2 regions of the Allocatelliglobosispora scoriae genome follow, and region 1 is predicted to be linked to the other one. Evidence: riboswitches for the same ligand, from Rfam matches in the RefSeq annotation. Region 1 holds a riboswitch; the other holds the start of a gene.
The links. Region 1 has a riboswitch for ZMP and ZTP ahead of F4553_RS06935 (bifunctional 5,10-methylenetetrahydrofolate dehydrogenase/5,10-methenyltetrahydrofolate cyclohydrolase). Riboswitches for the same ligand answer to the same signal wherever they lie in the genome.
Positions count from the first base shown of each region.

Region 1 (14,313 bases):
GCCCCGTCACCGTGATCAGGTCCAATGTGAACACCGGAAGCACCACGCTGACGAGGATCAGGACCGGGCTCCACCACGGCAGCCGTCCGGCCCTCGTCAGCAGTGCCGCGAGCGCGACCAGCCCGAGGAAGAAGAGCTGCGGACCGATCTGGTAGACGACGGGCTCGACTCCGGGGATCGACGTGAAGCTGCGCGACAGCCGACGCATCTCGGCCTTGTCCTCGGCCATCAGCGCCTCGACGATGTCGGCGCCGAACTGGACCATCGAGGCGGCGAGCCCGAACAGGGTGGCCGCGACGACCGTGGTGCGCAGCCGTCCCGGACGGGTCCAGCGGGACAGCCGCAGGATCACCGGTACGAACGCCACCATGCCGACCAGGGCCACCAGGTGGGCGAGCTGCCAGTCCAGGCCGGGGCCGTAACGGCCGTCCGCCATGCCGATCAGCCGGATCGCGCCGTACCCGGCGATGCAGAGTGGGGCGGCGATGAGCAACGGGCCGAGCGAGCGCGAGGGCGCGGGAGAGGTCATGCCTGATCCTGGCTGTGACCTGTGAGCGCGCGCGTCCGGGCAATTCCAGGAGCCGACCCTGACCCGCCACCCTTAAGTGCCGTCCGTCAGGATGAGGGATGGATGAACCGTCGGCGCCGCGGCTCGATTCCGTGCGTGAACTCGAGCGCGGAATGATCATATGGCAGCGCAGGAAGTGGCCGCCGGACTTCCACAACGGCCACTACGCGGCACTCGCCGAGATGTGTTCCCGGTCGATGTTCACTCCGTCGTGATGGGAGGAGATCTATCCGAAGCTCAGGAGATGGAAAGCCACCCGTCCGTTCCCTCGCGCGCTCCTGACACAGCGGTTCAACGAACATGCGTCGTCGGTGGGAGCCATGTGGAATTCTGCCTGCCGGCCCATTGTCGACCGCGACTGTGCGTTGGAGCGAGGTCGAACCATTCGTCCGGGCGGTCGCGCTGATCAAACCGACGAGGTCTCCTGTCTTCGCCTCGAAATTCTGCCACTTCCTGCTGCCGGCTGTGTTCCCGGTTGTCGATCGCGCGGTATTGGGCAATTGGTCTCGGATGCCGTACTCGGAGTACTTCGACAGCGTCCGGCAGGAGTGGTTGGCCGTCGACGCGGAGAACCGCCGAGCTCTTACCACGACGATGAGGCGGCGTATCGAAGCAGCGGGTCGTTCGATGATTCCGCTGTACCCGATGGCCATCAAGATCACGGAGCTGCGGCGAATCGGGCGGGCGTCGATCAGCACAATGGCAACGGGAACGGTGGGCCGCTCCTCTGAGAGTTGAGGGGCGGCCCACCGTCGTTCAGGGGAGTGTTACGGCGTGGTGCAGGTGTAGCCCGACGGCACGCTGGTGTCGCCGGACGGGCGAGAGGCCTGGAATCCGAAGGAGGTCGACGCCCCCGGTGCCAGGGTGCCGTTCCAGGAGATGCTCTTCGCGGTCACGATCTGACCGCTGACCGTGAAGGTCGCGTTCCACGATCCGGTGAGCGTGTGGCCCGCCGGAAGGGTGAAGGTCACGGTCCAGCTCGTGATGGTCGAGGTGCCGGTGTTGGTGACGGTCAGCGGCTGGATGACGTAGCCGTTGTTCCACGTGCTCTGCACGGTGCCCGTCGCCGAGCAGCCGCCGCCACCGCCACCGCTGGTGGTGGTCACGGTGACGGCGCTGGAGGCCGTGGAGACGTTGCCTGCCGCGTCCTTCGCCTGGACCTGGTAGCGGTAGGACGTGGAGGCGGACAGGCCGGTGTTGGTGAACGACGTGGTCGTGGACGAGCCGACGACGGCGAAGGTGCCGCCGCTGGTGCCCGGTGCGCGCAGGATGTCGTATCCGGTGACTCCGACATTGTCCGTGGACGCCGTCCAGGTCAGGGTCGTGCTGCTGCTCGTCGTGCCCGACGCGGCCAGGCCGGACGGGGTGCTCGGCGGGGTGGTGTCCCCGGTGCCGGCCGAGGTGGTGACGGTGACGGCGCTGGAGGTCGCGGAGAGGTTTCCGGCGGCGTCCTTGGCGCGGACCTGGTAGCGGTATGACGTGGAAGGGGACAGGCCGGTGTTGGTGAACGACGTGGTCGTGGACGAGCCGACGACGGCGAAGGTGCCGCCGCTGGTGCCCGGTGCGCGCAGGATGTCGTATCCGGTGACCCCGACGTTGTCGGTCGACGCGCTCCAGCTCAGTGTGGCGCTGCTGGAGGTGACACCCGAGGCGGTGGGAGTGCCGGGGGTGCTCGGGGGAGTGGTGTCGGCCGGTGCGCCGCCGAAGGCGTCCAGCACCGCCGTGTACGCCGACTTCGGCGAGTAGTTGGTGTCGTAGATCAAACCCTGGCCCTGGCCGGGGAAGGTGTCCGGGATCCAGGAGTACTTGTCGGTGAAGCCCCAGATCGTGACGCCGGTGCAGGCGGTGACGGCGAGGCAGGCCTTGACGACGTTGCCGTAGTAGGTGTTCTGCGCGGCGATCTCGTTGGAGTCGGCGGGGAGTTCGATGCGCACGTCGAGCTCGGTGATGCGCACCGTGACGCCGAGGTCGGCGAAGCGCTGGAGGTTCTGCTGCATCTGGCTCGGGAAGCCGTACTGCACGGCGAGGTGGGTCTGGAAGCCGACGCAGTCGATCGGGACGCCCTGGCTCTTCAGCGAGGAGACGAGGTTGTACATCGCGGTGCTCTTGGCGTTGATGCCTTCGACGTTGTAGTCGTTGATGCAGAGCTTGGCGTCGGGGTCGGCGGCGCGGGCGTAGCGGAACGCGTCGGCGACGAAGCTCTGGCCGAGCGTGTTGTACCAGAAGCTGGTGCGCATGCCGCCGTTCTCGTCGAAGACCTCGTTGACCACATCCCACGACTGCACGACCGGGTTGTTGGCCCAGTGGCCGACCACGTTGGAGATGTGGTCCTGCATCGCTGCGCGCATCGCGGTCGCGCTCAGGCCCTGCACCCAGCCGGGGGTCTGGCTGTGCCAGACGAGGGTGTGCCCGTGCACGACCTGGTTGTTCGCCGCGGCGGAGGCGACGATCGCGTCGCCGTTGGCGTAGGTGAAGGCGTTGTCGACGTTCTCGGTCCCGTCCCATTTCATCGCGTTCTCCGCCGTGACCTGGCTGAACTCGGTCGTGGCGATGCTGCGGTAGGCGGCCTCGTTGGCGAGCGGGCTGTTTGCCGCGGCGTAGCCGATGAACCGGCTCTTGGCTGCTGCGGCGGCGCGCAGCGGTCCGGCGGCTGCGGCGGGCTCGGCCGTGAGCAGGATCGGCGTGGCGAATGCGGCGATGGTGGCGAGGACGGCGATCGGGGTGGTGAAGCGGCGCGACCTTCGTGGTCCCGAGGGGACCTGGGCGTGGAGGTCGGTCATGGTTCCTCCCTTGAGGATGCGGAGCGGGCGGGCGGCCGATGCGGCGTTTCGTTCCGGGCGGAAGAAGGTCGTCGCAGGCTCGTCAAGCTTCCTGTGGAAGCGCTCCCAAGTATTCGACCGGAGCCTCGTGTCGTCAATGGATTCCAGAAATTATCGGGGAACTTCCGGAAGTAAGGAGGGCGTCAGGGCATCTCCATCGTCTCGGCCCGGGCTATCTCGGCGAGCCCGGCCTCCACGTAGTGCCGGGCGCCGAGTCGCGAGCCGGTGACCAGGTGCGCGACGAGCAGCGGGGCGTGCGCGGCGACCTGGGCGGCGCTCAGGACCGTGCGCTCCTCGTCGGGCTCGTGGATGTCGAGGGCGTTGGCTAGCAGCACGATGAGCACGTGCGGGTCGAGCTCGGGCCGCCACGGCAGCGCGCCCCGGACGCAGTCGGCGAGCATCGCGCGGATGTCGTCGCCGTCGAGCCCGTCGGGGTGGCGGCGCTCCAGCAGCGTCCGGATGACGTGGCCGAGCACGATGCCGACCTTCTCCCGGTCGAGCCCGGCGAGCTGGGTCGCGGCGGTGTCGAAGGCGTCGGCGTCGGCGGCCTGCGCGGCGGTGATCGCCTCGGTGGCGGCGTCGGCGATGGCTCGGGCGGTGGCGGGCAGCTTCAGCATGGCTCCGTCACCTCGGTGATGCCGAACATCCGGGCCGAGGCGTCCTCCTGGGCCAGTCGGCGCAGCGCGGCGAGCAGCTGGTCGCCGACGACGGTGCCGATGACGACGCCGTAGACGAGCCCGGCCGGATCCTCCAGCCGTTTGCGGACCAGCTTCATGTCGACCTGGGCCACGCGTTCGGCGGTGTCGGCGTAGTCGTCGATGTTCTCCAGGGGTTCGGTGACGCCGAGCTGCCGCAGGGCGGCGATCACCTCGGCCGCCGCGAGCTTGGTCGGCCCGTCGGGGCTCAGCCGCCAGCCTCGGCGCTCGGCCAGGGACTCGATCTCCTTGAGCGCGGCGGCGAGCTGCTCGTCGTCGGCGGGGCCGCGCTGGTCCAGGCCCATCAGGGCGTGGCCGAGCACGTTGTGCAGGTTGGGTTCGGGCTCGTCCATGTGCTCCAGGACACGGCGGATCGCGGCGATCGGCAGCCGGCCGACCTCGATGAGCGCGCGCACCAGTTTCAGGCGCCGCACGTGCTCCTCGCCGTACTGCGCCTGGTTGGCGCTGCGCAGCTCCCCCGGGGGCAGCAGGCCCTCGCGCAGGTAGTACTTGATCGTCGGGACCGGCACGTCGGCTTGCCGACTCAGCTCAGCGATGCGCATGTTTCTCCCTTGCGTTGTGCGGCCCCTTGATGGATAGTACGCCTATCCGATACCGGAGAGTGCCGCTATCCATTCTGGGGGACCCAGTGCTTCGCCTCGTCCGCATCCATCCACCGCTCATCGTGACCGCCCTGATCATGGCAGCGCTCGCCCTGGTCAGCACCGTGGGACTCATCGCTGATGACCGAATCCTCCTCGGTGCGCCGATCTGGCTCAAGCCGTTGAAGTTCGCCATCTCCCTCGCCATCTACTCCGTCACCTTCGCATGGCTGATCTCGCTGATCGACCGGGCACCGCGTCTGCGCTGGTGGCTCGGCACGGTCATCGCGTCGTCGTCGCTGATCGAGATGGCCGTCATCGTCGGCCAGGTCGTGCGTGGACGCCGCAGTCACTTCAACTACGACACCGCCCTCGACGCCACGCTCTTCTCGGTGATGGGCGCGACGATCGTCGTGCTCTGGCTCGCCACCGCCGCCGTCGCGATCCTCCTGTGGCGCCGCCGCCTCGACGACCGCGCCACCACGCTCGCCGTGCGGTTCGGGCTGGTCATCGCACTCGCCGGGCTCGGCGTCGGCTTCCTCATGACGAGCCCCACCGCCGACCAGATCGACGGCATGGCGACCGCGCCGCCCACGACGATCGGCGCCCATGCGGTCGGCGTCGAGGACGGGGGTCCCGGCCTGCCGCTGCTCGGCTGGAGCACCGTCGGGGGCGACCTGCGGATCGGCCACTTCATCGGCATGCACGCCCTGCAGGCGTTGCCGCTGCTCGGCCTCGCGCTGGCCCTGCTCGCCCGCCGGTTCCGCCGCCTGCAGGACCCGGTGGTCCGGGCCCGCCTCATCGTCGCCGCATCAGTGGGGTACGCCGGTGTCACGCTGCTTGTCACCTGGCAGGCGCTGCGCGGGCAGTCTTTGATTCATCCTGACGCCCAGACCTGGGCAGCCGCCGGGGTGCTCGCGGCGGTGACCGTCCTCGCGGCGGCCGCAGCATGGCGCCCCGCCGCCGTCACCCTGTCCGATCGTGAGGTCACCGCATGAACTTCGAGGTCGTCTTCCCCGTCGCGGCGCCGTTCTGGCTGCTGATGATCCTGGCGCCGGGCTGGTCGGTGACGAGGCGCATCGCCGGCTCGCCGCTGATGGTCGTGCCGTCGCTGATCGTCTACTTCATCGCCGTCGCGCCGGTCCTCGCCGACCTGGCGCCGGAGATGGTCAACCCGACGCTCCCGGGCGTCCTGGCCCTGCTCAGCACGAAGGCCGGGACGATCGCGGTCTGGGCGCACCTGATCGCCTTCGACCTCTTCGTCGGCCGCTGGATCTATCTGGACAGCCGCGAGCGGGCACTGCACCCGCTCCTGATGGCCCCCATCCTGATCCTGACCATCCTGCTCTCCCCGTTCGGTCTGGCCCTCTACCTGATCCTCCGCTCCCTCCCGCTCGGCCGCACCCCCCAAACCCCCTGAATTTTAATGCTGGACACGCCGGGAATCCTGCAACAGAAGTCAGGATCAACTCGGTGAGCGGGGCGCCCGATCGCGCCCCGCTCACCGGACGGGCTACGGGCCGATGAGGGTCAGCGACCGGTCCGTGGCGAGCGCCACCACCTGGTCGGAGGTGAACATCGTCGGCTGGTCGCCGGGCTGGAACCTCGTCGGGTCCGTCGCGTTCTCCAGCACCGGGCTGACGGTGACCGCCACGACGATCCCGTCCGGCCGGTACGCCGTCACCGAGTAGGTCCGCAGCAGCACGTCAGCCCACTCCCCGGTGCCGAACGGGCTGGAGACGTCGTTGATCACGAGGATGTTGCCGGCCAGGTCCACCATCCGGCCGCAGCGGTTCGTCACGATCCCCTTGGCCCGCATGTCGTCGGCCTGGGCCCGGCTCGGGCAGGGCGCGAGCGTGGGGGCGGAGTCGAAGGTGCCGACCGTGAGTTCGAGGTGGGCGGTGAAGTCGCCGTTGCGGATCTGCACCGGCGCCGCGTAGGTCAGGGTTCCGGCCCCGCCCGGCTTGGGGAAGAAGGTGGGGGTACGCCCGCCGAGGGGCTCGCCGCTGGTGTTGTTGAGGCTGCTCGTCAGCACCGCCACGGGCGGAAGCTGCCCGCGCAGGGCGACGACGAGCGCGTTGTTGAGCCGGGGCACGAGTGTCGAGCACGCCTCGATCCGCCCGGCGGTCACCGGCGCCCGATCGGAACTGGGCCGCAGTCCGCAGATGGCGGCGACATCCACCCCGCGCGGGCTCTCCACGACGACCGGGCTGGACGCGGGGGGCAGCGGGGGAGGGATGGTCTGCGTACCCAACGGAGATGTTGAAGCGCACGCGGTGAGTGCGGCGGCGACGGCCAGCACCAGCGCGAAGGCCGCGGTGGCGCCGACCCGGCCGGATGGCGGCTGAATGTTGTCCATAGTGGAGATTCCCGTTCGCTGGTCCTCGGCATCGGTGGCGGCGGGATCCGGCACCACGTGTGATTCAAACCCCGTCGCCGCCGTCGGAGCTTCTCGGCGATTGCCCGGACTTGACGGCTCGCCGTCCGGGCTCTATGTTTAACGAGTCCGTTAATTAACACGGAGGCTTAATACGGTGGCAACCGACCGGCTCAGCATCATCTTCTCGGCGCTCGCCGACCCGACGCGACGGGCGATCCTCGCCCGCCTCGCCGAGGGCGACGCGACCGTCCTGGAGCTCGCCGAACCGTTCGCGATCAGCCTCCCGGCGATCTCCCGGCACCTGAAGGTCCTCGAGCACGCTGGGCTGATCACCCGCAGCCGGTCGGCCCAATGGCGATCCAGCAGCTTGCAGGCAGCTCCGCTGCAGGAGGCGACCGCCTGGATGGAGCGCTACCGGCAGTTCTGGGACGCCAACTTCGACCGCCTCGATGCGCACCTCAAGCGCATCCAGGCACAGCAGACCGAAAGGGAATCATCATGAACACCAGCGACACCGAGCTCGTCATGTCCCGCGTCTTCGACGCACCCCGCGAGCTCGTCTATCGCGCCTTCACCGATCCCGACCAGCTCGCCGCCTGGTTCGGCCCGGCCGGCTTCTCGGTGCCCCGCGACACCGTCTCGATCGACGCCCGCGTCGGCGGCCACCAGCGGTTCACCATGGTCAGCGAGACCGACCCGACCATGGTCTCACCGGTCAACGCGACCTTCACCGAGGTGATCGAGAACGAGCTGCTCGTCGGCAAGGAGGAGTTCGTCGGCGGCGAGATCCACATGCGGCTGGAGTTCCACGACGAAGGCGGCAAGACCCGGCTCGTGGTGCGCCAGGGCCCGTTCACCCCGGAGTTCCTGGAGATGAGCCGCGAGGGCTGGAACAGCTCCTTCACCAAGCTCGACACCCTGCTCGCCGCCTGATCCCGGCTCGTCCCGCCCCCGCACACCTCTCGTGCGGGGGCATAACCATGAGATCAGTCGGTCAGGGTGATGATATTGAGGCCGTCGAGCAGTGCGACGGCGTAGCGCTGCACGTCACGCGTCACCACGTAGGCGTCGGCCGTCATCGCGAGCAGCACCACCGCGGCGGTCTCGGCGTTACCGAGCTGCCCGGCGACGCTGACCCAGTCCGAGGTGTCGATCGCCTCGGTCTCGGTGGCGAAGAGCGGATGCCGCATCAGCACGCCGATCATGTCGGCATCGGCGGCCTGGGCGGCGGCGGTCGCCAGCGAGATGTCGGGCACACCGAAGCCCACGACCAGCGAGGAGTCGGCGAGCCGGGCGGTCTCGTCCGCCAGCTCGGCCAGCAGTTCGCCGACGAGGCCGGTTGATTCGGTATAGGCGGAGACGGCCGAGGCGTCCAGAACGACCCGCAGGATCACAGGCCGAGCCTCGACCGCAGCTCGACGTAGGCCTGCGGGTCATGGCTGTCGTCGGCGGTGGCGAGTGCTCGCTTGGCCCAGGCCCTGCCCTCGGGGGTGGAGTGGAAACCGTGGTCGGCCTGGTGGGCGTGCGCCCGATCGCGGGTGAGGCGGGCGGCGACGGCGGAGGCGACGTAGGCCGAGACGTTGATCTGCTCATCGAGCTGGGCAGCGATGTCGTCCGGCACGGTGACCGTTATGCGGCGGCTCATACTCAACAAGCTAACGCGCGCATATCCTATTGTCAATGGCTGGCGGTGCCGTGTGACTCACTCCCATGGCTGATCCAGTGGTTGCTCGTCACGATGTGCGTGCGCTCCTTCAGAGCCAGCATGACCAGCCACGCGTCGTGAGCGTCGTGCCGGGCACCGTCGATCAGCCCTAGGAACCGGCCGAGCTCCTCCCAGTCCGCCACGGGGCTGATCTGCACGACGCTGTCGCGCCGCAACAGCAGTTCGACGAGGGCGCGATTAATGTCCAGCGACCCGGACGATTTCCCGCCCACGGCCTGTCCGCCACCACGGTCCGCGCACGGCACCGGTAAACTCGGGTCCAGCGATCGGCGACTGGCGCGAGGTGGAGCACCACCGGGGAGCCGACGCACATTCCACACACCTCCGGTCGCCGTCCGCCTGGGCACCGGGCTCCCTGATCGACCACGGATGGAGCCCGCCCACATGACCGCACGCCTGCTGCCCGGAGCACCCGTCGCCGAAGCCGTCTTCGCCGACATCACCCTGCGGGTCAAGACGCTCAGCGCCACCGGTGTCACCCCCAGCCTCGCCACCATCCTCGTCGGCGAGGACTCCGCCAGCGCCGGCTACATCCGGATGAAGCAGGCCAAGGCCGCCGAGCTCGGCTTCGCCTCCCCGCACATCCACCTCGCCGGTGACGCCACCCACGCCGACCTCGTCGCAGCCATCCGCGACTTCAACAGCGACCGCAGCGTGCACGCGATCCTCATCCAGCACCCGGTGCCCGACCACATCGACTACGCCGAGGCGCTGCTCGAGGTCGACCCGGACAAGGACGTCGACGGGCTGCACCCGCTCAATCTCGGTCGGCTCGCCGCCGGCATGCCGGGTCCGGTCCCGTGTACGCCGGCCGGCATCGAAGCATTGCTGGCGTTCCACGAGATCCCGGTCGCCGGGCGCGATGTCGTGGTGCTCGGCCGGGGCACGACCCTCGGGCGGCCGCTGTCGCTGCTGCTGAGCCAGAAGCGCCCGACCGCCGACGCCGCCGTGACGGTGATCCACTCCGGGGTGCCGGGGTGGGAGCGGCACACGCAGCGGGCGGACATCGTGGTGGCGGCGGTGGGCGTACCCGGCATCCTGCGGCCGGAGCACCTGCGGCCCGGCGCCGTCGCGATCGGCGGCGGAGTCCGCTATGAGGGCAAGCGGCTCCTGCCGGACCTGGACGAGTCGTGCGCCGAGGTCGCGAGCGCGATCACCCCGCGGGTCGGCGGTGTCGGCCCGACCACGGTGGCGATGCTGTTCCGCAACGCCATCGAGCTCGCCGAGCGCGCCACCCGCGCGTAGCCCCCGGTCACGTTTTGCAGCAAAGCGTGGCCTCGCGAGGCGAGATGGCCACGCTTTGCTGCAAAACGTGACACGGGTCAGGCGATGGAGCTCGCACTCACCGTGAAACCGGTGGTGACGGGGGCGCCGGCGTTGGTGAAGCAGTTGACGTCGCGGACGATGAGCTGCGGTGGAGCCCCGCCGGCGTTGAGCCACGGCACGTTCATCCCGCAGAAGTCGGGACTCGGGCCGTAGGCGCTGACCTGCACGGTGTTCTGCGGTACGCCGATCGCGGGGAAGGTGACGATGAAGAGACCGCCTCCGCCGCCGACGGTGTTGGCGCCGAACGCCAGCAGCCCGTTGTTGTAGTTGGTCGTCGGCGGTCCGACGCCCGGCTGGAAGAGCACGTAGCCGAAGCGGAAGGGCGGGCTGGACGCGCCGTAGAGCGACACCTTGTGCTGGTAGGTCACGGTGAAGGCGGTGTTGACGGGTGCACCGGCGGCGTTGAAGCACCGGACGGTGACATCCTGACCGAGCGCCGTCGACGACCAGCCGCCCACCTTGCAGCGGGCGGCGGCGCTGGCGAGGACCGAGGTCACCTGGACGCTGCCGTCGAGCGGGCCGCCGGTGACGATGCCCGGGAAGCGGACGAGGTAGACCCCGACCGGGCCGGGGAAGACCGTGTTGATCCCGGCGGCGGAGTTGTACTGGTTGACCACCGCACCTGCGGCGGTGCTGTAGACGTAGCCGTACGGGCCGGCCGCGGGGCCGCCGGACGAGCTGTAGAAGACGGCGCTGAAGCTGGTCTGCGCGAGGGCGCCGCCGGGCGCGCGGCAGCTCACGTTTGCGATCTCGTCGGCGCCGACGACACCCCATGAGTCGACCTGGCACCAGCGCGGTGCGGTGTTGATCGCGGTCACGTGGACCACGCCGCCGGGGGCTGCCTGACCGGGGAAGGTAACGCGGTAGCGGCCGAGTGCGGGCTGGACGACCGTGGTGGCGGGCGGCCAGGTGCCGAAGGGGACGACGGCGGGGCCGGCCTGATTCCACAGCACCCAGCCCTTGCGGTCGGGGACGGCGGCCTGGGCGGGTCCGGCATTTGTCGTGATCATCGTGGCGAGAAGGGCGAGGCCGGCCAGAACGGCGGCGAACAGGCGTTTTCTGCTCATCGGCGGGGGATCCTCTCTCTGCGGGTGACCCACGCTGATTGAAGCATGCAGAAGTGTTGATCAATGTGCCGTTTCCGCCCTCGGCGAACTCCGCAGAAAATCAGCGGCGAAGTGAGTGATCGCTCACTAGAGTCGCCCGCATGGTGACGAGCATGGGCGAGCGGCGGCGACGCGTACCGTCGATGGCACCCGACGACCGCCGCGCGGCGCTGATCGCGGCGACCCTGCCGCTGCTGCGCGAGCACGGGCTGGAGGTGAGCACGCGGCAGATCGCCGAGGCCGCGGGCGTCGCCGAAGGCACGATCTTCCGGGTCTTCCCGGACAAGCAGGCGCTCATCTGCGCGGCGCTCGGCAGCGCCTTCGACCCGATGCCCTCCGTCGCGGCCCTGCGCGGCATGGATCTCAGCCTCGACCTGCGCCAGCGGCTCACGCTCGCGGCCGAGATCCTGACCGAGCGGGTCTCGGAGAACGGGCGGCTCGTCGGCGCGCTGCGGGCGGCCGGACCGATGCCCGGCCTGCCACCGGGCCCGCCGTCGTTCCTGCGCGACTCGTTCGTCGCGACCATCGCGGCGCTCACCTTCATCATCGAGCCCGACCGGCACCAGCTGCGACGCAGTCCCGACTTCGCGGCGAAGCTCTTCTTCACCCTGATCCTCACCTCCCAGCGCGGCGGATTCCACGACTCCGAGCTGCTCGACAGCGACGAGATCGTCACCGCGCTGCTGGACGGGCTGCTCGCCCGCCCTGCCTCCACCTATCCGGCCGATTCCGCGAAAGAGACCGCATGCTGATCCGTCTCCTGCGCACCCACCTCAAGCCCTATCCGACCCAGATCTCGCTGGTGGTGCTGCTCCAACTCATCTCCACAATCGCCACGCTCTACTTACCCACGCTCAACGCCGACATCATCGACGGCGGCGTGGTGACGGGCGACACCGGCTACATCATGAAGATCGGCGGCGTCATGCTCGCCGTCACGCTGGTGCAGGTCGTCTGCTCCGTGATCGCCGTCTACTTCGGCGCCCGGGTCGCGATGGCCCTCGGCCGGGACGTGCGCGCCGCGATCTTCGGCCAGGTGCAGCGCTTCTCCGCCCAGGAGGTCGGCATCTTCGGCGCGCCGTCGCTGATCACCCGGACCACCAACGACGTGCAGCAGGTCCAGATGCTGACGCTGATGACCTTCACCCTGATGGTCGCCGCGCCGATCATGATGGTCGGCGGCATCGTCATGGCCCTGCGGCAGGACGTGCCGCTCTCGGCCCTGCTGCTGCTGATCGTGCCCGTGCTGATCGGGATCGTCGCCCTGATCATCATCCGGATGCGGCCGAACTTCCGGGTCATGCAGGAGCGCATGGACCAGATCAACCGCGTGATGCGCGAGCAGATCACCGGCATCCGGGTCATCCGCGCATTCGTCCGCGACGATCACGAACGCGCCCGGTACGCAGGTGCCAGCACCGAGCTGATGGACGTGTCCGTCCGGGTCGGGCGCCTGATGGCGATCATGTTCCCTGCGGTCATGATGGTCATCAACGTCTCCAGCGTGGCGGTGCTGTGGTTCGGCGCCGGCCGCATCGACAGTGGCGGCATGCAGATCGGCGCGCTGACGGCGTTCCTGAGCTACCTGATGCAGATCCTGATGGCCGTCATGATGGCGACCTTCATGTTCGTCATGATCCCCCGCGCGGAGGTGAGCGCGGAGCGCATCGAGGAGGTCCTCGACACCGAGCCCAGCGTCAAGATCGCCGACAACCCGGTCACCGCGCTCGGCAGCCGCGGCCACCTGGAGCTGCGCGACGTCGACTTCCGCTACCCGGGTGCCGAGGACCCCGTCGTGCACGGCGTCGACCTCGTCGCCCGGCCGGGTGAGACGACCGCGATCATCGGCAGCACCGGCAGCGGCAAGACCACGCTGCTCAACCTGGTGCCCCGGCTCTTCGACGCGACCGGGGGAGAGGTGCTCGTCGACGGGGTCAACGTCCGCGACCTGCACCCCGAGACCCTCTCGGACGCGGTCGGGTTCGTGCCGCAGAAGCCCTACCTCTTCAGCGGCACCGTCGCCTCCAACCTGCGCTACGGCAAGCCCGACGCGACCGACGAGGAGCTCTGGCAGGCGCTGGAGACCGCGCAGGCCCGCGACTTCGTCGAGCAGATGCCCGAGGGCCTCGACGCGCCGATCTCGCAGGGCGGAACGAACGTCTCCGGCGGCCAGCGCCAGCGGCTCGCCATCGCCCGCGTCCTGGTCCGCAAGCCCGGGATCTACCTCTTCGACGACTCGTTCTCGGCCCTGGACTACACCACCGACGCCAACCTGCGCCGGGCCCTGGCCCGGGAGACCGCGGACGCGGCAGTCGTCATCGTCGCGCAGCGGGTCAGCACGATCCGCGACGCCGACCGCATCATCGTCCTCGACGAGGGCCGGGTCGTCGGCGACGGCCGCCACGCCGATCTCATGGACGGCAACGAGACCTATCGGGAGATCGTGCTCTCCCAGCTCACCGAGCAGGAGGCGATGTGACCACCCCCGCGCGCAAGGAACCACCGTCCAACAACTTCGGGCCCGCCCGGATGATGATGGGCCCGCCGGTCCAGAAGCCGCTCAACTTCGGCTCCTCCTTCCGGCGGCTGCTCGCGCTGCTCCGCCCGCAGCGGCTCGCGCTCGCGGCGGTCATCGCCTTCGGCGTCTGCAGCGTCGCGCTCTCGGTGATCGCGCCGAAGATCCTCGGCAACGCCACCAACGTCATCTTCGAGGGCGTCGTCGGCAGGAACATCCCCGCCGGAGCGACCCAGCAGCAGGCGATCGACGCCCTGCGGGCCAGCGGCGACAACACCCAGGCCGACATGCTCGCGAGCATGAAGGTCACCCCCGGCCAGGGCATCGACTTCGACCGGCTCGGCCAGATCCTGCTGTGGGTCCTGGTGATCTACGTCTTCGCGTCGATCTTCATGTGGCTGCAGGGCAGGCTCGCCACCCGGATCGTCCAGCGCGGCGTCTTCGAGCTCCGCGAGCAGGTCGAGGCGAAGCTCGGGCGGCTGCCGCTGAGCTACTTCGACGGCCAGCCCCGCGGTGAGGTGCTCAGCAAGGCCACCAACGACACCGACAACATCGCCCAGACGCTGCAGCAGACGA
Region 1 covers NZ_JACHMN010000002.1:218,598-232,910, reverse strand. The annotation lists gene F4553_RS07000 (hypothetical protein) at 1-529, opposite strand, end outside; gene F4553_RS06995 (hypothetical protein) at 929-1,306, shown strand; gene F4553_RS06990 (endo-1,4-beta-xylanase) at 1,336-3,348, opposite strand; gene F4553_RS06985 (hypothetical protein) at 3,531-4,004, opposite strand; gene F4553_RS06980 (MerR family transcriptional regulator) at 3,998-4,645, opposite strand; gene F4553_RS06975 (hypothetical protein) at 4,732-5,682, shown strand; gene F4553_RS06970 (ABA4-like family protein) at 5,679-6,104, shown strand; gene F4553_RS06965 (hypothetical protein) at 6,198-7,043, opposite strand; gene F4553_RS06960 (ArsR/SmtB family transcription factor) at 7,219-7,566, shown strand; gene F4553_RS06955 (SRPBCC family protein) at 7,563-7,997, shown strand; gene F4553_RS06950 (hypothetical protein) at 8,051-8,458, opposite strand; gene F4553_RS06945 (hypothetical protein) at 8,455-8,709, opposite strand; gene F4553_RS06940 (hypothetical protein) at 8,742-9,002, opposite strand; ZMP/ZTP riboswitch at 9,050-9,142, shown strand; gene F4553_RS06935 (bifunctional 5,10-methylenetetrahydrofolate dehydrogenase/5,10-methenyltetrahydrofolate cyclohydrolase) at 9,175-10,035, shown strand; gene F4553_RS06930 (hypothetical protein) at 10,113-11,183, opposite strand; gene F4553_RS06925 (TetR/AcrR family transcriptional regulator) at 11,324-11,974, shown strand; gene F4553_RS06920 (ABC transporter ATP-binding protein) at 11,968-13,701, shown strand; gene F4553_RS06915 (ABC transporter ATP-binding protein) at 13,752-14,313, shown strand, end outside.

Region 2 (14,313 bases), on a different contig from region 1:
TCAGCCGGGGCCTCGTCGACCGGCAGATCTTCGTGGTCGACGTGGCGGGCGGCGACAAGGTCCCCCGCAAGGGCGGCCCCGGCGTCACCGCGGCCGACCTGCTCGTCATCAACAAGACCGATCTGGCCCCGATGGTCGGGGCCGACCTGTCGGTGATGGAGCGCGACGCGCGGGCGAGACGGGGCGACCTACCGACGATCTTCCTGTCGATCGCCGAGGACCGGCAGGCGACCAAGGTCGCGGAGTGGGTACGCCACCTCGTGCACCACAGCCGGGCCACGGCCCACTGATGCAGGCGAGTGCCCGGGTGATCGCCGAGGTCGACGACGACGGCATCACCCGGCTCGTCCGGCTGCGGGGCGAGCCGCCCCTGCTGCTGCGGGAGACGCCGACGGTGGACGGTTCGGCGGAGGTCCACCTCGTCGGCGGGGCGGCGGGGCCGCTCGGCGGGGACCGGTTGAGCCTGCGCATCGAGGTGGGGCCGCGGGCGGTGCTCTGTCTGCGTACCGTGGCGGCTTCCATCGCCCTGCCGGGCCGCGGCCGGGACTCTTCGCTGGTGAGCGTGACGGCGAGCGTGGCCGGTGGCGGTGAGCTGCGCTGGCTGCCGGAGCAGCTGGTCGCCGCCGCCGGCTGCCGGCACCACGCGGTGAACACCGTGGAGCTGGCGCCCGGCGCCCGCCTGCTGTGGCGCGACGAGCTGGTCTGCGGCCGGTGGCGGGAGGAGCCCGGTGATGCGGAGATCGCCACCTCCGTGACCTACGCCGACCGCGCCCTGCTGCGCCAGTCCCTGTCGGTGGGCCCGAGTACGCCAGGCTGGTCGGGCCCGGCGGTGCTCGCGGGCGCGAAGGCGACCGGCTCGCTGCTCCGGGTCGACGCGGCGATGCCGCAGCAGGGTCCGGTGGTGCTGGGACCCACCGCGGTCTCGATGCCGCTCGCCGGACCCGCCCGGCTGATCACCGCGACCGCCCCGGACGCGCACACCCTGCGCTCGCTGCTGGATCCCTGCTCGACGGGCATGGTAAGCCGCAGGTGAACGGCACTCCTTAACGGAAGCTGAAAAGCGGAGAGAATAACCTCCGCCGCGTCGCCGACATCACGATCATTCAGCGAAGACGATGCGAGCAGCCCTCTCATTCCGCACGTCCCGAGCCGGAGAATTGCTATTCGTCAGCGGCTAGGAATGCTGCCGACGAATGGAGGGATGGGCGATCATGTCGCCAATATACCGTCACCGTGCCCGCACATTGACAATCGCTGTGCTGACCCTTTCCGTCGCCATGGGCGGTTGCGCGGACGAGCCGGCGCCACCGGCGCCGCAACCAGGGCCGACCCTCGCGGCGACCTCCGCGCCACCACCCGCCGATCCACCCTCCGTCAGCGTCGTCAGCGACAAGACCACGACGCTGGATCTCGACGGCGGGGCTCACCTGATCATCCCGCCGGGGGCGATGAAGGCCGGGGCGAAGGTGAGCGCCACCTATCACGACCTGCCGAAAGGCTCCTTCGACGGCATCAAGCCGGTCAGTCCCCCGGTGGAGCTGATCTCCGAGCCCGACGACGCCATCCACGGCCTGCTGACGCTGGAGTTCCCGGTCCCCTTCGAGGACGTCCCGGCCGGCGTGGATCCGGCCGTGTGGTTCGGCATCTCGACCTATGACGCGAAGACCTCGACCTGGAAGCCGTTCGCCGCGAATTACGACGCCGCCCGCCACATGGTGGTCGCGTTGATCCCCCACTTCTCGTGGTGGAATCCCTTCTCCTGGGATCTCGGCAAGCTGTGGAACAACGTCTCGCAGAAGTTCGGCGAATTCATCGACACGCGATCCGGGCCCGCGAAATGCAGCGGCTCGGCACCCGATTGGGCGGCGAAGCTGACCGGGATCTCCAATGAAGCGAATACGCCGGTCCGCGCCTGCGCCCATTCGCAGGGAGACCTCCTCGTCGTCGAGATGGTGAACAACCGGCCCTATGGACAGGTAGTCCATCTCAGCGGTGAGGTCAGCTGGGCCAGGCATGACGAACCGTCCGCCATCGACGGCGTTCTCCGGGCCGCGTTCGTGGATTCGCAGGTGGACGACGGCGATCTCTATCTGCCGCCGCTGACGCACGGCTCGATCGGCATCAAACGGCCCGCGTCGAGCAGCACGGCGATGTCCTTCCACGCGGGTCCTTCCGGACTCACGATCGGCACGGACCTCGTCTTCGTCGTCTTCAACGCGGTCGGAGTCGTCAACGCGCTCAAGAACCTGCCGTCCTTCAAGGACTGCCGCATCCCCGGCATCAAGGACGTGCTCAAGGATCTGCGACCGGGGACCTTGCGCGACTTCGCCGTCGCGGTCTTCCAGTGCATCCGGGACGCCTTCACCAAGGAGGTGACGGAGGGCAGGATCGCCAAGAGCAAGCTGGACCTGCTCGCCGCGGCCTGGGGTGTGCTCTCCAAGGCCAATGTCGTCGCCAACGCCGTGCAGCTCGGCAGCGACCTGCTCTGGAACATCGTCGACCTGCTCGGCGACTGGCGCAACAACCAGAACTCGGGCCTCGGCAACGGCTTCTCGATCGCGGCCAGGATCACCGGGCCGAGCCCCGCGACCCGCTGGGTCTACCGGGTCGCCGGCACCGACGGGGTCGAGTTGACCGTCCGCAGCGAGCCCCGGGTGACCGGCACTCCGCTGGGAGCGCTGCAGGAGGGGGCCGCCATCACGATCGTCTGCCAGACCTATGGCGACTCCGTCAACGGCAGCGAGATCTGGGACAAGCTCTCCAGCGGCGGTTATGTCGCCGACTGGTACACCTCGACGCCCATCGCGGGCAGGTTCGTCCCCGGGATCCCGCGCTGCTAGACGAGTGCGGGCCGCTGCTCCATCGCTTCGACCAGCCCGGCCAGCAGGGAACGCAGGTGGGCGTCGTCGGCCGAGAGGCCCGCGATGCTCGCCTGCACCCGGGCGTCGACCCGCTCGTGCATGGCCCGACCGCGCGGGGTCAGATAGGCGCGGATGCGGCGGCGGTCCTCCGGATCGACCTTGCGGTGGACCAGGTTGTGCTCGACGAGGTGGTCGACGAGCTTGGTGAGCGTGCCCGGCGGCAGGAAGACCTGGTCGGCGATGGCGGTCATCGGGTGCCCGGCACCGTCCGCGAGCAGCGAGATGACCCGCCAGCCGTCGATGGTGTGGCCCTCGTCGGCGACGATCTCCGCCACCCGGCGGGCCAACAGGCGCTCCGCACGGGTCAGCAACTGCATCAGGTCCGGTTGGGAGAGGCCCACGGTGCCGATGCTACAGAATGGCTCCAGCTTGTGGAATGGTCTTCCGGTCCGGGCGCCGACCACGCAATCATGTCGCTATGCCTCGGCTCGCACTGCCGGACGACTCGACCCTGCATGTCGCGCTGGTCTTTCCGATGCAGGGTCCGGCGGGCATCTTCGGGCCGACGTGCGAGCTCTGCGCGCAGCTCGCGGTCGAGGAGGTCAACCGGGCCGGCGGGGTGCTCGGCCGGGAGCTGCGGCTGATCCCGGTCGACGGCGGCGCGCACCCGGAGCGGGTCGCGGCGGAGGTCGAGTCGCTCGTCTCGCTCGGCCTGGTGCAGGGCGTCACGGGCTGGCACATCTCGTCGGTGCGCCAGGCTCTCGCGCCGCGCATCGCGCACCGCGTCCCCTATGTCTACACGGCGCTCTATGAGGGCGGCGAGACGACCGAGGGCGTCTTCCTGACCAGCGAGACGCCCGCCAACCAGCTTCAGCCCGCGATGCGCCTGCTCACCCGCGAGCAGCGGGTGCGCCGGTGGCACATCGTCGGCAACGACTACGTGTGGCCGCGGCAGACCGCCCGGGCCGCGCGCCGCTACGCCACCGACGGCGGCTCGCGCATCGCGGGCGAGACCTATCTCCCGTTGGGTACGCACGACTTCGCCGACGTCCTGCGCCGCATCGAGCAGTCCGGCGCGGATGCGGTGCTGATGCTGCTGGTCGGCAACGACGCGGTGCGGTTCAACCGGGCGTTCGCCGCGTCCGGTCTGGACCAGCGCTGCCTGCGCCTGAGCACGCTGATGGACGAGAACATGCTGCTCGCCAGCGGTGCGGGCGCGACCAGGGGCCTGTTCAGCACGGCCGGTTTCTTCGCCTCCATGATCACCCCGGAGAACCTGGACTTCCACGGCCAGTACGCCAGGCGCTTCGGCATCGACGCCCCGCAGCTCGGCAGCCTCGGCGAATCCTGCTACGAGGGCGTGCTGCTGCTGGCGGCGCTGATCGCACAGGCGCGGACCCTCGACGTGCGGGCGATCGGTGCGGGCGCCGACGCGGTGTCCTATGAGGGCCCGCGCGGCCTGATGCGGTTGCGGCGCAGGCACGTCAGCCAGCGCATCTATCTCGCCGAAGCGCATGCGCTGGAGTTCACGGTCGTCGCGGAACTGTAGGCCTTGACACGGCACGTACGCCGCCGAGATACTTCCTGCGTGAAGCATTTCGGGTAGCACCACCCGGCGTGCCGACCCATAGCAAAGACGACGAGCCAACGCATCGGCTATCCCATGAATGCATTCTGCATTTGTGCGAAGCAATGCGCTGGCTCGTTTTCTATTGTTCAGAGTCCTTTGTGGACGGCTTTATAGAAACAGCCAATTAAGGGTGTTGAAACATCCGCGCAACGAGGCTCCACGAGGCTTTGCCTACCCAGCCCTGAGGCGGGAACCAGCTGGCACAACCGGCCGGGCCGGCCGTTGTGCGCAATCTATCCGCCCGCAATGCAGCGGTGCCACTCAATGAGCATTCGACTGATACTTCCCCTGCCTAGCAAGGAGATTTGATGTCCAGGTTCCGCGGACGCCGCCTGATGGCGTGCAGCGCAATTCTCGTCGCCGCGGTCGCATTGACCGCATGCGGCAGCAAGACCGGCGAGGGCGCGACCGGTGCCGGTGTCACGGCCGACACCTCCGGCGACACCGTCAAGGTGGGCCTGCTCAACTCGCTCTCGGGCACGATGGCGATCTCCGAGGTCACCGTGCGCGACTCGATCAAGCTCGCCGTCGAGGAGATCAACGCGGCCGGTGGCGTCCTCGGCAAGAAGATCGAGCCGATCAGCGAGGACGGCGCCTCGGACTGGCCGACCTTCGCGGAGAAGGCGACCAAGCTCATCAAGGAGGACCGGGTCGTCGCGGTCTTCGGCTGCTGGACCTCGGCCAGCCGCAAGGCGGTCAAGCCGGTCTTCGAGTCCAACAAGGCGCTGCTGTTCTACCCCGTGCAATATGAAGGCCTGGAGCAGTCGCCCTACATCTTCTACACGGGTGCGACCACCAACCAGCAGATCGTGCCGGGCCTGGACTACCTCAAGGCGCAGGGCAAGAAGACGGTCTACCTGGTCGGCTCCGACTACGTCTTCCCACGCACCGCAAACAAGATCATCAAGGCGTACGCCGCCGCCAACGGCATGACCGTGCTCGGCGAGGACTACGCGCCGCTCGGCTCGACCGAGTTCGGCACGATCACCAACAAGGTCAAGGCGTCCAAGGCCGACGCGGTCTTCAACACCCTCAACGGCGACAGCAACGTGGCCTTCTTCAAGGAGTACAAGTCGGCCGGGCTCACCGCCGCGACGATGCCGGTCGTCTCGGTCTCGATCGCCGAGGAGGAGGTCAAGTCGATCGGCACGCAGTACCTCGCCGACCAGCTCACGGCGTGGAACTACTACCAGACGACGCCGGGTGCGGCCAACGACAAGTTCGTCAAGGCGTACAAGGCGAAGTTCGGCGCGGACAAGCCGACGAGCGACCCGATGGAGGCCGCCTACGTCTCGGTCTACCTCTGGAAGGCGATGGTCGAGAAGGCCAAGTCGTTCGACGTGGAGAAGGTCAAGGCGGCGTCGGACGGCATCACCTTCGACGCACCGGAGGGCCTGGTCACGATCGACGGCGCCACCCAGCACATCTCCAAGACCGCCCGCATCGGCAAGATCGGCGCGGACGGCCTGATCACCGAGGTGTGGAACTCGGGCCAGCCGGTCAAGCCGGACCCCTACCTCAAGGGCTACCCGTGGGCCGCGGGCCTGTCCTGATCGACCGGTAGTTCTCCCGGCGGGTGGCGCTCGATGCGCCACCCGCCCTCACCGTCCATAGAGGAGGCCGAGCCATGACCCTGGTTCTCAGCCAGTTCTTTACCGGCATCAGCATCGGCGCTGTGCTGCTGCTCATCGCGCTCGGACTGTCGCTGACGTTCGGGCAGATGAACGTGATCAACATGGCGCACGGCGAGTTCATCATGGCCGGTGCGTACACCACCTATGTCCTGCAGCAGGTGATCAGCGATGCCGGTGTCTCCCTGCTGATCGCGCTGCCGATCGCCTTCGCGGTGGCGGGCCTCATGGGCGTCGCCCTGGAGTGGCTGCTCATCCGGCGCCTCTACACGCGGCCGCTCGACACCTTGCTCGTGACCTGGGGCGTCTCGCTGATCCTGCAGCAGGTCGCCCGCGACATCTTCGGCACCCCCAACGTGCAGACCCGGGCGCCCGACCTCCTCACCGGCAACGTCAAGCTCTTCACCAGCGCCGACGGGGTCGAGCTGACGATCGCCAACAACCGGCTCTTCATCCTGCTGCTCGTCGTCCTCGCGATCGGCGCGCTGACGATGGCGCTGCGCTTCACGTCGCTGGGCCGCCGGATCCGCGCCGTCGTGCAGAACCGCGACCTCGCCGCCGTCTCCGGCATCCCCACCGGCAGGGTCGACCGGCTCACCTTCTTCATCGGCTCGGGCCTCGCCGGGATCGCGGGGGTGGCGCTGACACTGCTCGGCCCGATCGGCCCGACCATGGGCACCAACATCATCATCGATGCCTTCCTCGTCGTCGTGGTCGGCGGCATCGGCCAGCTCAAGGGGAGCGTGATCGTGGCCTTCACCCTCGGCGTCCTGCAGTCCAGCGTCGAATACCTCACCACCCTCAGCGTCGCCAAGGTGATCGTCTTCGTGGCGATCGTCGCCTTCCTCCAGTGGCGGCCGCAGGGCATGTTCACGCTGCGTACCAGGAGCCTCGCATGATCGACTGGATCAGCAAACGCACTCGGGCCCGCGCGGGCCTCGGCTTCGCCCTCGGCGCGATCCTGCTCTTCGCCGTCGCGCCGGTCGCGCTCACCGACTTCCGGCTCAGCCTGCTCGCGAAATACCTCTGCATCGCGATGGTCGCGGTCGGGATCGGCCTCGCCTGGGGTCGCGGTGGCATGCTCACGCTCGGTCAGGGGGTCTTCTTCGGACTCGGCGGGTACGCCATGGCGATGCACCTCAAGCTCGCCGACGCCGGTGAGGGCAACATGCCGGACTTCATGGAGCTCTACGGCCAGCTCGACGAGCTGCCGGGCTGGTGGAAACCGTTCGCCAACCCGTTCTTCGCGCTCGCCGCGACGATGCTGCTGCCGATGCTCGTCGCCTTCCTGCTCGGCTCGCTCGTCTTCCGGCGCCGGGTGCGGGGCGCCTACTTCGCGATCCTCAGCCAGGCCCTCGCCGCCGCGCTCGTCATCTTCCTCATCGGCCAGCAGGGCACCACCGGCGGCACCAACGGCCTCACCGACATCAAGGGCTTCTTCGGCTACGACCTCGCCGACCCGGTCAACAAGCGGATGGTCTACTTCATCGTCGCCGCCGTGCTGCTGGTGCTCCTCGCCCTCGCCCGGCAGCTGATGCAGAGCCGCTACGGCGAGCTGCTCGTCGCCGTCCGCGACTCCGAGGAACGGGTCCGCTTCCTCGGCTACAACCCGGCCAACGTCAAGCTCGTCGCCTACGTGGTCGCGGCCGGCATGGCGGGTCTCGCCGGAGCCCTCTTCGTACCGGCCGTCGGCATCATCTCCCCCGCCCTCATCGGCATCGTGCCGTCGATCGAGTTCGTCATCGGCGTCGCCGTCGGCGGCCGGGCGGCACTGCTCGGCCCGGTGCTCGGCGCGGTGGCCGTGGCGTGGGCGCGGACTGCACTGTCGGAGAAGTTCCCCGGCACCTGGACCTACCTGCAGGGGCTCCTCTTCGTCGTGGTCGTGGCGTTCCTGCCGGGCGGGCTCGCCTCCCTGGTAGGCATGGTCCGGCGGCGCACCCGGCCGGCCGCACCCGCCGAGCCGACCGCCCCGGCGCAACCACCGGCCACCGTCCTGGAAGGAGCATCCGCATGACCACCGAGCCCTCCGCTGCGGCACCGGCGCACCCCGCCGGGCCGCCCGCGTTGCAGATCACCGATCTGCGGGTCGTCTTCGACGGGTTCGTCGCCGTCGACGGGGTCGACCTCACGGTGCCCGTCGGCGACCTTCGGTTCCTCATCGGACCCAACGGCGCGGGCAAGACCACGCTCGTCGACGCGGTCACCGGCCTGGTCAAGGCGACCGGATCGGCCCGCTTCGGCGAGCTCGAACTGCTCGGACGGGACGTGCACCGGATCGCCCGGCTCGGTGTCGGGCGCACCTTCCAGACCGCCACGGTCTTCGAGGAGCTGACGGTCCTGCAGAACCTGGACATCGCCGCAGGCGCCGGACGCAGTGCGTGGACGATGCTGCGGCGGCGGGGTGGCGTACCCGACGATGTCGCGGAAGCGCTGACCACCGTGGGCCTCGTCGACCAGCGCGACCAGCTCGCGGGCACTCTGGCCCACGGCCAGAAGCAGTGGCTGGAGATCGGCATGCTGCTGGTGCAGAACGCGCGCCTGCTGCTGCTCGACGAACCCGTCGCCGGGATGAGCCACGAGGAGCGCGACGCCACCGGCGAGCTGCTCAGCCTGCTCGCCGAGCACCGGACGGTCGTCGTGATCGAGCACGACATGGAGTTCCTGCGCCGGTTCGCCCGCACGGTCACCGTGCTGCACGGCGGGCGGGTGCTCAGCGAGGGCACGGTCGCCCAGGTCCAGGCCGATCCCCGCGTCCAGGAGGTCTACCTGGGCCACCAAGCAGTGGAGGCATGATGCTGAAGATCTCCAACGTCGAGGTCGGGTACGGCCGCAGCACCGTCCTGCACGGCGTCTCCGTCACGGTCGAGACCCAGGGCGTCACGGCGGTCCTCGGCCACAACGGCGCGGGCAAATCGACCCTGCTGCGAGCCGCGATCGGCCTGCTCAAGCCCAAACGCGGCACGATCACCCTCGACGGCGACGACATCACCCGCCTGGCTCCCCACGATCGGGTCGCGCGGGGCATGGCCTACGTACCGCAGGGCCAGCAGTGCTTCCCCCACCTCACCACCGCCGAGAACCTCCAGCTCATCGCCGACGGCCGCCGGGACGGCAGGGAATCCCTCGCCGAGGCCCTGGAGATGTTCCCCGCCCTCAAGGAGCTGCTGCGGCGGCGGGCGGGCCTGCTCTCCGGCGGCCAGCGCCAGCAGCTCGCGATCGCTCGGGCCCTCATCACCAGGCCCCGCCTGCTCCTGCTCGACGAACCCACCGAGGGCATCCAGCCGTCGGTGGTGGCGGAGATCGAGCAGAAGATCGTCGCGTTGGCCCAGGCGGGGATCGCGATTCTCCTGGTGGAGCAGCATCTGGGGTTCGCCCTGTCGGCGGCGGACAACTACTACGTCCTGGCCGCGGGCCGCACCACCGCCTCCGGCCCAGCCGACCTGGAGGCGACCCCCCGGGTCCGCGAGGCGTTGTCGGTCTAGGCAGTGCGCATGATCGCGTTGTTTCCCGGAAAGTGGCCCCTCACCCGCACCGCGAGGGGCCAGCTTCCGGGAAACAACGCGATCACGCACTGTGCCGCACAGGTGAGCGACGCCCGGCCAGCAATGCGGGGCAATGCGCGCATCGCGCCCGGCCGCATCAGCCACGGCCACGCCGCACAGCACAAGATCGCGCTGCTTCCCGGAAACAATCCCCTCACCCCCACCGCGAAGGGCCAGCTTCCGGGAAACAACGCGATCATGCACACGTCGCACCCGCACGCCGCACAGGTGAGCGACGCCCGGCCAGCAATGCGGGGCAATACACGCATCGCGCCCGGCCCCATCAGCTACGGCCACGCCGCACAACGCAAGATCGCGCTGCTTCCCGGAAACAATCCCCTCACCCCACCGCGAAGGGCCAGCTTCCGGGAAACAACGCGATCACGCACGCGCCGCAGGCGTCAGCCCAGGTCTACCGTGGGGTAGAGGGGGAAGTTGCCCAGCAGCTCAGCCGCCTGCGCCGACACCTTCGACGAGATCGACTCGTCCAGCACGTGCTTGGCCTTGGACTCGCCCGGCTGCGTCGCCGCCAGCACCTCGTGCATCAGCCCCGCGACCACGTCCATCTCGGTGGCGCCCAGGCCGCGGGTGGTGAGAGCCGGGGTGCCGATCCGGATGCCGGACGTGTACCAGGCACCGTTCGCATCGCGCGGCACCGAGTTGCGGTTGGTCACGATGCCCGAGTCGAGCAGCGCCAGCTCCGCCTGCCGACCGGTCAGGCCGTAGCTCGACACGTCGATGATCGCCAGGTGGTTGTCGGTGCCGTCGGTGACGAGCTTCGCGCCGCGCCGCATCAGGCCCTCGGCCAGCGCCTTCGCGTTGTCGACGATCGCCTGCGCGTAGTCCTGGAACGACGGCTGACGGGCCTCCGCGAACGCCACGGCCTTCGCCGCCATCATGTGCGACAGCGGGCCGCCGAGGACCATCGGGCAGCCCCGGTCGACCTGGTCGGCGAACTCGCCCGTGCAGAGCACCATGCCGCCGCGCGGGCCGCGCAGGGACTTGTGGGTGGTGGTGGTGACGACCTGGGCGTGCGGCACCGGGTCGAAGTCGCCGGTGAGCACCTTGCCCGCGACGAGCCCGGCGAAGTGGGCCATGTCGACCATGAGCACCGCGCCGACCTCGTCGGCGATCTCGCGCATGATCCGGAAGTTGACCAGCCGGGGGTACGCCGAGTAACCCCCCACCAGGATCAACGGCTTGAACTCGCGGGCCTGTGCGCGCAGCGCGTCGTAGTCGAGGAGCCCGGTGGCCGGGTCCACGCCGTAGCTGCGCTGGTCGAACATCTTGCCGGAGATGTTGGGGCGGAAACCGTGCGTGAGGTGACCACCGGCGTCGAGGGACATGCCGAGCATGCGCTGGTTGCCGAACTCGCGGCGAAGCTCCGCCCAGTCGGCGTCGGAGAGGTCGTTGACGGTCCGGGCGTTGAACTTCGCCAGGCCCGGCAGCTCGACCTTGGCGCCGAGGATCGCCCAGTAGGCGACGAGGTTGGCGTCGATGCCGGAGTGCGGCTGGACATAGGCGTGCTCGGCACCGAAGAGCTCGCGGGCATGCTCGGCGGCGATGCTCTCGACCGTGTCGACGTTGCGGCAGCCGGCGTAGAAGCGGCGGCCGATGGTGCCCTCGGCGTACTTGTCGCTGAACCAGTTGCCCATGGCGAGCAGGACGGCCGGCGAGGCGTAGTTTTCACTGGCGATGAGCTTGAGCGATTCGCGCTGGTCGGCGAGCTCCGCGCCGATGGCGTCGGCGATGCGCGGCTCAACCGCGCGGACGGCCTCGATGGCGCTGCGGAAGGCGGTCGACTCGGTGCTGAGCATGGGTCCTCCTCGTGATGACGGAAAGGGCCCAGGCGCACGGCATGAAGTCCGAAGACGAGCCGCTCCCTCGTGGTTGATCCCACTCCGACGCGCCAGTCACGGCCCGACACGAGTCTAGTCGACCCTCGTCGCCCGCTGCCCGCACGCCCCACCCTCGCCGGGCCCTTGTCTGTGCTTCTCATCACGCATCACGCAGGTCTACCGCGGCCGGGGCGGTCGGCGGGTGGGCCTCGTCTCCGGCATGCAGAACCAGAGCCAGCACTTCTCGGGCTTGCGGGGTTCGACCAGACCGGGCTCGTTCTTGTTGGGGTTGCCGGTGCCCGCCTTGTCGGCGAAGCTCTGCTCGGCCATGCCCTTGTGCGCGGCGTTCATGAACTTCTCCCAGATCGCCCCGGGCAGCCCGGCACCGCTGATGTCCCGGCCGGACTTCTCGTAGACGGCCTGCTCCTTGCCGGTGTTGCCGACCCAGACGGCCGCGGCGATCTGCTTGGTGTGACCGACATACCAGGCGTGGCAGTTGTGGGAGGTGTTGGCGCACTGCCAGGTGCCGGTCTTGCCGGCGGCCGGGCGCCCGCCACTGAGGGAGTGCCCGTTGGTCGGCGGGATCTTCTGGAGCACCCAGTTGACGTCGTCGGCGATGTCCTTGTCGATGGTCTGCGCGGGCTTGAGCTTCTCGCCGCCGACGAGCTGGTACTTGTCCGTGCCCGCGATCGGCCGCTCGACCTTCAGGACGAAGTGCGAGGCGTTGTAGACACCGCGGTTGGCGAAGGTGGCCATGCCGGTGGCGTGGTCCAGGACGGTGATCGGGTACTGCCCGAACCCGGCCTGGTAATAGAACGGCGCGTTGCTGGTCTGCTTGAAGGTCTTGCTGGTCAGGTCGTTCGCGATGAGCTCGCCCTTGCGGCCGGTGCTCCACATCGTCCGGATGCCCGCCGCCTTGGCGCTGGCGACCACCTTGTCGACCCCGACGAGCTTGGAGATCTTGTAGAACGGCACGTTGTAGGAGTGCACCGTCGCCCACTCCAGGGTGCAGTAGTTGCCGCAGGAGGAGTCGACGTCCCGGCCGGCGTTCTGGATCCGGAAGTCCCCGTCGCGGAACTCCGCCGGGTCGAAGTGCGAGGCGAGGGAGTAGCCGGCCTTGAGCGCCGCGGCCAGGGTGTAGACCTTGAAGGAGGACCCGCCGGGGTGGCCGCCGTTGAGCGCGCCGCCCTCCATGTTGAGCCCGGCGTAATCGTGCCCGGTGCCGTCGTCGCCGCCGTAGTAGGCGAGCACCCGTCCGGTCTTCGGCTCCACCGCGACGAGCGCTGCCATCAGGTTGGCCTTCTGCCCGTTCATCAGCGACCCGGACGCACCCCGCCGGGCCGCCGACTCCGCCGCCGCCTGGATCTTGGGGTTGATCGTCGTGGTGATCCGGTAGCCGCCGGTCTTCAGGTCCGTGATGCCGTAGGGCGCCGCCTTCAGCTCCTCCACCACGTAGTTGAGGACGTTTCCGGTGGTCATGCCGGTGAGTCCGACACCCTTGACGCCCCACTGGGCGTTTCCGGCGTCCTTGCGGATGGGCGCGATGCTCGTGGGATAGGCGAGCGACGACCGCTTGGACTCGTCGAGCCAGCCGGCGTCGACCATGTTGTCCAGCACGTAGCTCCAGCGATCCTTCGCCGCCTCCGCGTTGAGCTGCGGGTCGTACCCGGCGAACGACGGTGTCTGCTCAGGCTGGCGGACGACGGCACCGAGCACCGCAGCCTCGGCGATGCTGAGGTCCTTGGCGTTCTTGCCGAAGAACGTCTTCGACGCCACCTGTACGCCGATCGCACCCCGACCGAAGTAGACGTTGTTGAGGTAGAACCCGAGGATCTCCTCCTTCGAGTACTTCCCCTCCAGCTTGCGGGCGAGCACCGCCTCCCGCATCTTGCGGAAGACCGACATCTCGACATCTTTCGTCGCAATCTTCACGTACTGCTGCGTGATCGTCGACGCGCCCTGGGTGTCCCCGCCGGTCACGTTGTTCCAGGCCGCGCGGGCGATGCCGGTGAAGGAGACGCCGCTGTGGTCGTAGAAGTCCTTGTCCTCGCCAGCGATGAGGGCGTTGCGGATGTCGGTCGACAGGCTGGACATGGGGATGTCCTCGCGGTTCTCGGTGCCGAGCTGCGCTATCTGCGTCTTGCCGTCGCTGCCGAAGATCTTCGTGGTCTGGGTGGCGAGGTTCTTCGGGTCCAGCATGTCGACGCTGTCGAGGTAGTAGGTGACGACCGTCGTGGTGGAGACGACGAGGGCGAGCACGATGCCGCTGACGATCAGGATCCGCTTGCGTCGGGTCCGGGCGAACCGCCGCAGGCCCGCGAGCCGACCGGGAGCAGGAGAGGCCAGCTGCTCGGCGGCGGGCGGTGCCGGATCGGCGCCGAGCACGGCATCGGCCGAGGGCACGCCGGATCGGAGCACGTCGGGGCGGGCGGCGTGGCGTCCGGTGGTGCGGTCGTCGACCACGGCACGCGGCGGCTGGTCGTCGTACTCCGTGATCCGGCCGGGGCCGGAGGGGTGGTCACCGTACGAACTCATCCCCACAAGGTAAGCGCTGGGCCTCGATGCCGCAGAATCGTGCTGGTCGGCCCGGGGCGGGGATCGCCCCGGGCCGGGAGAGCTCAGGACCGGCGAGCCACTTCGCGCCGGAGTCCGTCGAGGTAGGGGTAGAAGTTGTTGCCCGGGCACTCCGTCGGCACCCAGTTGCGGTGGCCGCTGAGCGTGATCACCGTCTTGGTGGCGGCGCTGACCGGGTTGACATAGTTACAGGTCGCCTCGACGTCGAGGTCGAGCACCCGGGCCAGGCCCGAGAGC
Region 2 covers NZ_JACHMN010000003.1:416,929-431,241, reverse strand. The annotation lists gene ureG (urease accessory protein UreG) at 1-290, shown strand, start outside; gene F4553_RS28635 (urease accessory protein UreD) at 290-1,033, shown strand; gene F4553_RS28630 (hypothetical protein) at 1,257-2,840, shown strand; gene F4553_RS28625 (MarR family winged helix-turn-helix transcriptional regulator) at 2,837-3,262, opposite strand; gene F4553_RS28620 (substrate-binding domain-containing protein) at 3,340-4,410, shown strand; gene urtA (urea ABC transporter substrate-binding protein) at 4,800-6,044, shown strand; gene urtB (urea ABC transporter permease subunit UrtB) at 6,119-7,021, shown strand; gene urtC (urea ABC transporter permease subunit UrtC) at 7,018-8,136, shown strand; gene urtD (urea ABC transporter ATP-binding protein UrtD) at 8,133-8,915, shown strand; gene urtE (urea ABC transporter ATP-binding subunit UrtE) at 8,912-9,604, shown strand; gene F4553_RS28590 (hypothetical protein) at 9,614-10,090, shown strand; gene F4553_RS28585 (glycine hydroxymethyltransferase) at 10,066-11,481, opposite strand; ZMP/ZTP riboswitch at 11,501-11,591, opposite strand; gene F4553_RS28580 (transglycosylase domain-containing protein) at 11,680-14,037, opposite strand; gene F4553_RS28575 (peptidoglycan recognition protein family protein) at 14,121-14,313, opposite strand, start outside.
Region 2: linked by a shared signal. The riboswitch ahead of F4553_RS28585 (glycine hydroxymethyltransferase) and the one ahead of F4553_RS06935 (bifunctional 5,10-methylenetetrahydrofolate dehydrogenase/5,10-methenyltetrahydrofolate cyclohydrolase) in region 1 are both predicted to bind ZMP and ZTP.